2 regions of the Streptomyces sp. SD15 genome follow, and region 2 is predicted to be linked to the other one. Evidence: riboswitches for the same ligand, from Rfam matches in the RefSeq annotation. Region 2 holds a riboswitch; the other holds the start of a gene.
What was found. Region 2 has a riboswitch for cyclic di-AMP ahead of ACX28W_RS05070 (M23 family metallopeptidase). Riboswitches for the same ligand answer to the same signal wherever they lie in the genome.
Positions count from the first base shown of each region.

Region 1: it holds a riboswitch for cyclic di-AMP, as region 2 does, so the genes downstream of both, ACX28W_RS36780 (C40 family peptidase) here and ACX28W_RS05070 (M23 family metallopeptidase) in region 2, are expected to answer to the same signal.

Region 1 covers NZ_JBTLMO010000057.1:28,573-33,785, reverse strand. The annotation lists gene ACX28W_RS36785 (tellurite resistance/C4-dicarboxylate transporter family protein) at 1-870, opposite strand, end outside; gene ACX28W_RS36780 (C40 family peptidase) at 967-2,151, opposite strand; cyclic di-AMP (ydaO/yuaA leader) riboswitch at 2,160-2,331, opposite strand; gene pcrA (DNA helicase PcrA) at 2,676-5,186, shown strand.
Region 2 covers NZ_JBTLMO010000004.1:20,676-25,888, forward strand. The annotation lists gene ACX28W_RS05060 (PrsW family intramembrane metalloprotease) at 1-794, shown strand, start outside; gene ACX28W_RS05065 (aldo/keto reductase) at 826-1,770, opposite strand; gene ACX28W_RS05070 (M23 family metallopeptidase) at 1,887-2,930, opposite strand; cyclic di-AMP (ydaO/yuaA leader) riboswitch at 2,942-3,097, opposite strand; gene ACX28W_RS05075 (PP2C family protein-serine/threonine phosphatase) at 3,352-4,479, opposite strand; tRNA gene ACX28W_RS05080 (tRNA-Met) at 5,115-5,188, opposite strand.

The sequences.
Region 1 (5,213 bases), on a different contig from region 2:
GGCGGCGGCCGCGACCGACAGGGCCGCTGCCGCAGTCATCCCCATCGGGAAGACCGTCGCCCAGCGCCGCACGTCGTAGCGCGGGCGCGGCCACCCCAGCTCCGCGAGGACCAGGACGCCGTACCAGCCGAGGGAGAGCACGGCCAGGGCGAGGGTCACGGCGCGCAGCACACCGCTGTCGTCGTCGTTCCACAGGTAGGCGTTCACATGGTGCGCGGCGATCAGCTTCGACCCGGCCAGCGCCGAGATGGCGAGCGCTCCGCCCGCGATCCAGTGGTCCCCGGTCCCCACGGCGATCTCCCGGAAGTCGAAGCAGAGCAGCGCCACCACATACAGCACGATCCCCAGCCAGAACAGCACCAGCGCCGTGTGCGCGAGCCAGTCCGCGTGTGTGACCGGGGCGAGCACCGCGCCCAGCACCGCGAGCCCCTGCGTGGCCACACACCCGAGGAACACGGCACCGGGCATACGGGGCCTGAAGCGCCGTACGACCAGGAAGAGCAGCCCCGGCCAGAGCACGGCCGAGAGGGCGAGCAGGGCCTCGGCCACTTCCTGCCGGCCCAGTGTGGTGAGCCGGGTGCCGAGCACGGTGGTCGCCGCGACCGCGGTGAGCGCACCCGGCGTGCCGGCCTCCGCCACCCACCGCACCCGCTCCCGCAGCAGCCGTACGACGAAGTCGGCGGCGAGCCCGAGCCAGGCGACGGCCGTCAGGACCAGCGCGATACGGGACAGGGTCTCGTGGCCGGTCTCATACAGCCCGACCGAGATGATGCCGGTGGCCATGACGGCGGCTCCGTCGCTCGGTGGACGCCGCGCCCACCAGGCGCGAAGTCGGGCCCACCGGGTGCGGGGCGGGGAGGTGGCTGGCATGGGCCTGATGCTAAGGAACTTTGGACCGGTTGCCCGCGGGGCACGCGCGCGTGGAGCTCGACGAGTCTCACGCGCGCGTGCCCCGCGGCCAAGGCGTTACGCCGGACGCACCACGCTGTGGATGATCGACTCGCCGGCGTAGAAGATCGACTCCTCGCGGACGTACGTACCCGGCTTGGGGGCGTGGATCATCATGCCGTTGCCGACGTAGAGGCCGACGTGGCTGATGTCGTCGTAGAAGAAGACGAGGTCACCGGGTTTGATGTCGGAGAGGGCGACCGTCGTGCCCGCCGTGACCTGGTCCCAGGTGGTGCGCGGGAGGGTGACGCCGGCGGCCTTCCAGGCGGCCTGGGTGAGACCGGAGCAGTCGTACGAGCCGGGCCCGGTCGCGCCCCAGACGTACGGCTTACCGATCTGGGCGCGGGCGAAGGCGATGGCCTTGTCGGCCTTGGCGGTGTACGAGGCGTCGGTGGCCGAGGTCCCGGAGGAGCTGGAGCTTCCCGTGGTCGCGGACGACGAGTCCGTCTCCTGCTGGGCCGCCGCCTCCTGGCGCGCCTTCTCCTCCGCCTCCGCGGCGGCCTGCTGCTGCGCCAGCTCCGCCGCCTTGCGATCGGCCTCTTCCTGCTTCTCCTTCTCGATCGCCGCGAGTCGCGCCTTCTCCTCGGCGGTCAGCTTCGAGAGCAGTTCGCGCGCCTCGGTGAGCTTGCGCTGCACCTCCGTCTTGGACGTCTGCAGCGCGTTCTCGGAGGTGGTGAGCGTCTGCAGGCTCTGGGAGGCCTCCGCGCGCTTCTTCGTGGTGTCGGCCTGCTCGGTGATGTAGTCGTCGACGGCCGCCTTCTGGCGGGTGGTGAGACGGCTCATCAACTGGGTCTGGTCGAAGTAGTCCTGCGGGTCGTCGGCCAGCAGAAGGGTCGCGGTGTCGGGGGTGGTGGCGCCGGTGCGGTACTGGGCCGCGGCGAACGAACCCAGCTCCTCACGTGCGGTGTTGAGACTCTCGGTGCGCTGGGCCACGTCGTCGAGGAGGGCGTCGACGCGCTTCCGCTGCTTGGCGGTCTTCTCCCTGGTCGCGTTGTACTTCTCGGTGGCCGTCTCGGCCTGGTGGTAGAGGTCGTTGACCTTCTTCTCGACCTCTTCGATGCTCGGCTTGGGCTCCGCCGAGGGCGCGGCGTTGGCCGTCTGGGAGAGCAGGGCCATGGAGGTGAGGGCCGCCGTGGCGAGGGCGGGAGTCCGTATGCCCGCTACCCGCGCGCCCCTGGAACTCCTCTTGTGTTGCGACGCCAAGAGAGGCGACTCCTTCCGTGATCCGCCTACCGAGTTAGCTGTCGGGTTCGGGCGGGTACTTCCGGAAGGTTTGCCCTACGGTCCTTGTCCCCCAGGACAGTTGGACCGATTCACCCCAAGGTCGGTTGGGTCCCCGGCTCCGACTGCCTTACGGCGCACCGGACTCGGCGGAGGCCGCACGGCCCGGCGACGTTCGCCGGTGAGTGTCGAGCGGCCTGCCCGGCACGCTAGCCAATGCGTGTGGCTTCTGTGAAGTTTGATGTGCGATATGCCCGATACATTTTCGTGACCTTATTCGGTGGCGTTGTTGTGCGCGGGAAATCCTGGGGGGATAACTGGTGGTTTTTCGCTTTCTGTCCATTCATTACTGGCGGATTGCCGACCGTAATGGAGCGATTCTGGAGGGTGATGGGGCGGCGACTGGGACGGCGACGGGGTGGTCTGCCCGTCCCGGGTCACGGAATCCGGTCGAGTTCGCGGGGTGGCGGCGGGGTGTCAGTGGGGCGGCCTAGACTCGGAGAGCGATGAGCAGCCTCTTTGATGACAGCTTCCTGGCGGACCTCAAGCCCTCGCGGGGCCATGAGGGAGAGCCCCCGCCGCCGCCCGAGGACGATCACGTACCGGAGCCGATTCCGGACGATCTGTTCGGCGGCAAGTTCGACGTGCCGCCGGACCGGGACGCGTACTACCGCGACGGCGCCCCGCGCCCCGCCGTGGACCCGGCCGCGCTCCTCGACGGGCTGAACGAGAACCAGCGAGCGGCCGTGGTGCACTCCGGCTCCCCGCTGCTCATCGTGGCCGGCGCCGGCTCCGGCAAGACCCGTGTGCTCACCCACCGGATCGCGCATCTGCTGGGCGAGCGCCATGTCCACCCCGGCCAGATCCTCGCGATCACCTTCACGAACAAGGCCGCGGGCGAGATGAAGGAGCGCGTCGAGCACCTCGTCGGCCCGCGCGCGAACGCGATGTGGGTGATGACCTTCCACAGCGCGTGTGTGCGGATCCTGCGCCGTGAGTCGAAGAGGCTCGGCTTCACCTCCTCCTTCTCGATCTACGACGCCGCCGACAGCAAGCGCCTGATGGCTCTGGTCTGCCGCGACCTGGACCTCGACCCGAAGCGCTTCCCGCCCAAGTCGTTCAGCGCCAAGATCTCGAACCTGAAGAACGAGCTGATCGACGAGGAGGACTTCGCCGCCCAGGCCACCGACGGCTTCGAGAAGACCCTCGCCCAGGCGTACGCGATGTACCAGTCGCGGCTGCGCGAGGCCAACGCGCTCGACTTCGACGACCTGATCATGACGACGGTCAACCTCCTGCGCGCCTTCCCGGATGTCGCCGAGCACTACCGCCGCCGCTTCCGCCACGTCCTGGTCGACGAGTACCAGGACACCAACCACGCGCAGTACGCGCTGGTCAGGGAGCTCGTCGGTCCGGCGACCGGCGACCGGCCCGAGGACGCGCCGCCGGCCGAGGGCGACCTCGAGCCCGCCGAGCTGTGCGTCGTGGGCGACGCCGACCAGTCGATCTACGCCTTCCGCGGCGCGACCATCCGCAACATCCTCCAGTTCGAGGAGGACTACCCGGACGCGACGACGATCCTCCTGGAGCAGAACTACCGCTCCACCCAGACGATCCTCAGCGCGGCCAACGCGGTCATCGAGCGCAATGAGTCACGCCGCCCCAAGAACCTGTGGACCAACGCGGGCGCCGGTTCCCACATCACCGGGTACGTCGCCGACACCGAGCACGACGAGGCGCAGTTCGTCGCCGACGAGATAGACCGTCTCACCGACGCGGGTGAGGCCAAGGCGGGCGACGTCGCCGTCTTCTACCGTACGAACGCCCAGTCCCGTGTTTTCGAAGAAGTCTTCATCCGCGTCGGCCTGCCCTACAAGGTCGTCGGCGGAGTCCGCTTCTACGAGCGCAAGGAGGTCCGGGACGTCCTCGCGTACCTCAGGGTCCTGTCCAACCCCGAGGACTCGGTCCCGCTTCGTCGCATTCTCAACGTGCCCAAGCGGGGCATCGGTGAGCGGGCGGAAGCGATGATCGACGCGCTCTCGCAGCGCGAGCGGATCAGCTTCCCGCAGGCGCTGCGCCGCGTCGACGAGGCGTACGGGATGGCGGCGCGCTCGACCAACGCGGTCAAGCGGTTCAACACGCTCATGGAGGACCTCCGTACGATCGTCGACTCCGGAGCGGGCCCGGCGACCGTCCTGGAGGCGGTCCTCGAGCGCACCGGCTATCTCGCCGAGCTGCAGGCCTCGACCGACCCGCAGGACGAGACACGCATCGAGAACCTCCAGGAACTCGCCGCCGTGGCCCTGGAATTCGAGCAGGAGACCGGCGAGGGTGAGGGCGGGGGCGAGGCGCAGGCATCGGGCGGACTCTCCGACTTCCTGGAGCGGGTCGCCCTCGTCGCCGACTCCGACCAGATCCCCGACGAGGAGGACGGCAACGGCGTCATCACTTTGATGACCCTGCACACCGCCAAGGGCCTCGAGTTCCCGGTCGTCTTCCTCACCGGCATGGAAGACGGCGTCTTCCCGCACATGCGCGCGCTGGGACAGGTCAAGGAGCTGGAGGAGGAGCGGCGCCTCGCGTACGTCGGCATCACGCGCGCGCGGGAGCGGCTGTACCTCACCCGGTCGGCCCTGCGCAGCGCGTGGGGCCAGCCCTCGTACAACCCGCCGTCCCGCTTCCTGGAGGAGATCCCGGACGCGCACCTGCAGTGGAAGCGCACGGGTGCGACAGCTCCGGTGTCGTCGGGTCCCGTCTCCGGCGTGGCGGCCTCGCTTTCGTCCTCGCGCTCGCGGTCCGCGGCGTCCGGTGCCTCCGGCTTCGCGACGCGCCGCGGGGTCTCCGAGAAGCCGGTGGTCTCACTGGCGGTCGGCGACCGGGTCACCCACGACCAGTTCGGCCTCGGCACCGTGGTCGGGGTGAAGGGCACGGGTGCGAACGCGGAGGCGACGATCGACTTCGGGGAGCCGAAGCCGAAGCGGTTGCTGCTGCGGTATGCGCCGGTGGAGAAGCTGTAGCCCCTCGGGGGCTCGCTGGTGGGGACC
Region 2 (5,213 bases):
TCCTCTACCTCGGCAACGCCTTCGGCACCGACCAGCTCAGCGGCGACCGCGGACTGGCCTCCGTCACCGCCGCGACCTTCTTCGTCCGGGTCGTGATGTCACCCTTCGCGCACCCGCTGTTCACCGTGCTCACCGGCATCGGCTTCGGCATCGCGGCGCTGTCCGCCGACCGCCGGCGGCTGCGCCGGGGCCTGCTGCCCCTCGCCGGGCTGCTGCTCGCGATGGGCATGCACGCCGTCTGGAACGGCTCGTCGAACTTCGGGGAGTACGGGTTCTTCGCGGTGTACGGCGCGTTCATGGTGCCGGCGTTCGGGTTGCTCACCTTCCTCGTCATCTGGACGCGGCAGCGGGAGCTGAAGACCGTGCGGACCGAACTTCCGGCGTACACCGCCGCCGGGTGGCTGACCGCGCCCGAGCCGTACGCGCTCGGATCGATGCGGGCACGGCGACTCGCCCGCGAATACGCCGCCCGTCGCTTCGGCAAGCCCGCGGCGCGCTCGGTCGCCCAGTACGAGGCGTACGCGACCTCGCTCGCGTTTCTGCGGCACCGGGGGCGGCTCGGCCGGGCCGACGCCGACTTCGTCGTACGGGAGCGGGAATTGCTGCACGAGCTCTGGCGCCGCCGGGAGGTCGCCCGCCCCTCCCTCGCGTACGCGGCACGGGCGACGGCCCCGGTCGTGCCGGTACCGGTACCGCCCCCGTGGTCCGGGTACGGCTACGGCGGCAACCACGGCTACGGCCACCCGCCGGCGCCGTATCCCGCCTACAGCCCTTACAACCCGTATCAGTCGTAAGGGCCCGTACGCGGGATACGGTACGGCGGCCTCAGGCCGACGCCTCCGTCAGTTTCGCCAGCTCCGCGTCCGTGAGCACCAGGTCCGCCACCCCGAGCAGCGCCGGGAGCTGGTCGACCGTGCGGGCCGAGGCGATGGGGGCCGCGACCGTCGGCTGGGCCGCGAGCCAGGCCAGGGCGACCGTGGCAACGGGGACGTCGTGGGCCTGGGCGGCCTCGTCGAGGGCGGCCAGGACCCGGATGCCCCGCTCGGTCTCGAGGTGCTCGGCCGCGCCCTCGGCACGCGCCGAGTCGACCGTCGTACCCGGGCGGTACTTGCCGGTGAGGAAGCCGGACGCGAGGGCGTAGTACGGGACGGCGGCCAGGCCGGCCCGGGAGGCGATCTCCTGGAGCCGGCCCTCATAGGTGTCGCGCGAGACGAGGTTGTAGTGGGGCTGGAGGGCGACATAGCGCGCGAAGCCCTCGCGGTCGGAGAACTCCAGGGACTCCGAGAGCCGTTCGGGAGAGATGTTGGAGGCGGCGATCGCACGAACCTTGCCGGCCCGGACCAGCTCGTCGAGCGCGCCGATGATTTCCTCGACCGGGACCGAGGTGTCGTCGAAGTGGGTGTAGTAGAGGTCGATGTAGTCCGTGCCCAGGCGGCGCAGCGAGGCGTCGGCGGCGGCCTTGATGTTCGCCGGGGCCAGCCCCTTGTACTCGGGGTGGGCGCTGACCTTGGTGGCGAGGACGACGTCGGAGCGGTTGCCGCGGGCGGCGAACCACTGGCCGATGATCGTCTCCGACTCGCCGCCCGAGTTGCCGGGAACCCAGGCGGAGTAGGCGTCAGCGGTGTCCACGAAGTTGCCGCCCGCCGCGGCGTACGCGTCGAGGACGGCGAAGGACTGCGTCTCGTCGGCGGTCCAGCCGAAGACGTTGCCGCCGAGGGCGAGCGGGAAGACCTCGAGGTCGGAGGAGCCGAGCTTGCGAAGAGAAGTCATGCTCAACTTCAACATGCGTACCGGACGCGTATATTCCGCACGCAAGCCGGCCCCACCGGAGAGATCAGGACGGAAAGATCAGAGCCGAGAGATCAGAGCCGAGATCAAGGCTGAGATCAGGGGGTCAGGCCCTTGCTCCGCAGCCACGCCATCGGGTCGATCCCGGTGGAGCTGCCGCCGGTGTGGACCTCCAGGTGGAGGTGCGCCCCGGTGACGTTGCCGGTCGCGCCCACACGCCCGATGACGTCACCCGTGTTGACCTTCTGCCCGACGCTGACGCCGATCGAGGACTGGTGGGCGTACCACAGCTCCGTACCGTCGTCGAGGGTGAGGATCGTGCGGTAGCCGTACGAGCCGGACCAGCCCGCCTCGGTGATCGTGCCGCTGTGGATCGCCTTGATCGGCGTGCCCGTGGGCGCGGCGAAGTCGAGGCCGGTGTGGTAGCCGGAGGACCACAGGGAGCCGGCCTGGCCGAAGGTCGAGGTGAGGGTGTACGAGGAGGTGGGCAGCGCAAAGCTCTTGGCGAGCTCGGCGAGGCGCGCGGCCTCGGCCTGCTCCTTGGCCTCCTGCTCCGCCTTCTCCTTCGCGGCGGCGGCCTTGGCCTCGGCCGCCTCCTCCGCCTTGGCAGCCTGATCGGCGGCCTTCTTCGCGGCGGCGGCCTGGGCGGCGGCCTGGGCCGCCTTGTCGACCTGGTCCTGCTGCGACTCCGCCTGCTGGATGATGCGGGCACGCAGCGCCTCGCCCGCGTCCTTGCTGCCCTCCGAGGCGTCGGCGCTGGTCAGGCCGGCGCTGGTGAGCGGTGTGGCGGAGCCCTTGGGCGTGCTGGAGCCGCCGTCGTCGGATATCAGGGCCTTGGCCGAGTCGGTGACCGAGGACAGGTCGGGCAGCGAGATCGACACCGGCGGCTTGCCGGGCGCCGCGGTGGCCATGCCGCCCGCGCCGACGGCGGCTATGACGCCGACGCCCAGGACCGTGGAGCTGCGCGCGAGTCCGCCCCCGCGCTGCTTGGAGACGCGGTGCCGGCCGCGGACGGGACGGACGGAATCCTCGGTGGGATTCCACTCCTCCCAGGGGCCCTCGTCGTTGCCGTATGCGTAGCCAAAAGTCTGAGTGTCGTTCGGCGCGAACGAAGTGGGCTGGGCGGGCCGGTTGGACGCCACGTGGGCGTGCTCCTTTCCTTCCTTCTCGCCTACCGGGTTAGCTGACGGGTTCGGAGCAGGAAGGTCTCCTACGCGCGTCAACCGCGGTATCTCACCGCGAAAGACGCTCGATTCACCCCAAATTGGTGGTTCCCCGGTTCCCTTGCGGGATTCGGCGCGTGCGCACGGAGCCATCTCTTGTGACGGCTGGGACGACCGCGCTGCGTTATCGAACGTTAATAGACTCGGGCACCGGATTCCAAGCTGTTCGGACTGATCGTTAACAGCTTTTGGCCAGGACTTACGGGTGATGACCGGCGAAAATCGGGCGAGTTGACCACGCCTCACCGAAACACGTTTACTTGACGGCGTGTCAGTTGTTATGCGGAGGGGCGTCGACCGATCACCCCTCGTGACAACGATCAAGAACCGCGCGCAACAGTCACGGACGCCGTACCGCGAGCAGCGCCATGTCGTCGGTCAAGGCGCCGCCCGTATGCCGGCGGACCTCCTCGGCGAGCGTGGCCAGCAGCGCGTCCGGGCCGCCGAAGACCCGCCCGGCCAGACGCGCCGCCGGATCGTAGAAGTTCCCGTGCCGGTCGCGGGCCTCGGACAGGCCGTCCGTGTAGAAGAGGAGCATGGCCCCGCGTGGGAAATCCACCTCCTCCCCACGGTCCGGCCAGGTGCCCAACTCGCCCATGCCGAGCGGCAGTGCGGGGTCCTCGGCGGCGAGCTCGACCAGCGAACCGTCCTCGCGCAGGAGCAGCGGCGGCGGGTGGCCGCGGCTGACGGTCCGTACGACGCGGCCTCCGTGCGGGATCTCCGCGAGGACGGCCGTGGCGAACCCCTCGGAGATCTCGATGCTGTCGCGCCGGGTGGCCTCGCGCGCCAGCGCCCGCTCAAGGCGCCCCGCGATCGCCTCCAGCGTCGCCTCCTGCTCGGCGGCCTCCCGGAACGACCCGATGACCACCGCCACGGCGCCCACCGCGCCCATACCCTTCCCGCGTACGTCGCCCACCAGCAGCCGTACGCCGTGCGGGGAGTCCTGCACGGCGTACAGATCGCCGCCGATGAACGCGCCGGCCTGCGCGGCCTCGTACCGCGCCGCGACCTCGAGCCCGCCGATCCGCTCCTCGGGCTCCGGCAGCACGGCACGCTGGGCCGCCTCGGCGATCTCGCGGGCCGAGGCGAGCCGTTCGCCGCCGCGGCGTACAAGGTTGTTGATGAGCACGGCCAGCACGGAGACCGTCGCCACCGTGAACGTCTCGGTGATCGCGTCCACGGTGAAGGCGAGGCCGAACCGGAGGTGGATCGCGAGCACCACGACGACCGCCGCGGCGCCGGTCAGCACCGTGCCGCGCAGCGAGAACAGCGGCGCGGCCACGAGCGGTGCGGCCGTGAAGAGGGGGCCCGCGGTGTACGCCGTCGGCGTGAGGTACTCGTAGAACGCCCCGGCGACGACGAGCAGCGCGGGCAGCGCCCGGACGAAGGCCCGCACGTACGAGATTTTCCGCCGCTTCCCCTCGGTGGGGCACGGAGTCGGCTCGCCCTGCGGCCTCGGATCGGACACGGAGTGCCTGGGCACCTTCCGGCCCGCCCGGTCGTCGGACCCTCCAGCCCGCTGCGCACCTCCTCGCTGCCCCACCCGTCCAGGTTTCCCGGAGCGGGGGCGGGGGGCGAGCGGGGTGGGCCGACCGAGGGATGCGTGACAGCGGGAAGTCCCCGCACCCGACCCTCCGCGGCGACCGCCCCGCAGCGCGCCGCGTCCCGCAGGATCACCTGCTGCGGGCGCCCGTGACGATCAGCGGCTCGCACCCCAGCCGGTCCGCGCGCATCCCTCCCGCCAGGAGCATCCTCCCGCCACGAGAGATTCCGTACGCGAAGCACCAGCCGGACCGCCCGGACGGCGAGCCCCGGGGAAGGGACCGTGGTGGTACCCGGCCGGGGCGATGACGGTCCCGTCCCGCGGCGCTAGGCCGGGGCCGCCGTGGCAGGCCCCGAGGGACAGCGCGCCCACGGCGAGCAACAAGGCGGGCACCGGTCCGCGCCGTTCCATCCAGCGAAGGCAACTCATAGTGAGCGCAAGACTACCGACCGTCGAGGCGTGAGAAAGCGGCGCGAGAAAGCGGCGTGCGCGCGGATGCGGAAAGCCAAAAAACCGAGGGCCGGAACTCATGAATCTGAGTTCCGGCCCTCGGCCTTCAGTAGCGGGGACAGGATTTGAACCTGCGACCTCTGGGTTATGAGCCCAGCGAGCTACCGAGCTGCTCCACCCCGCGTCGTTGAAATTAGTGTACGCCATCC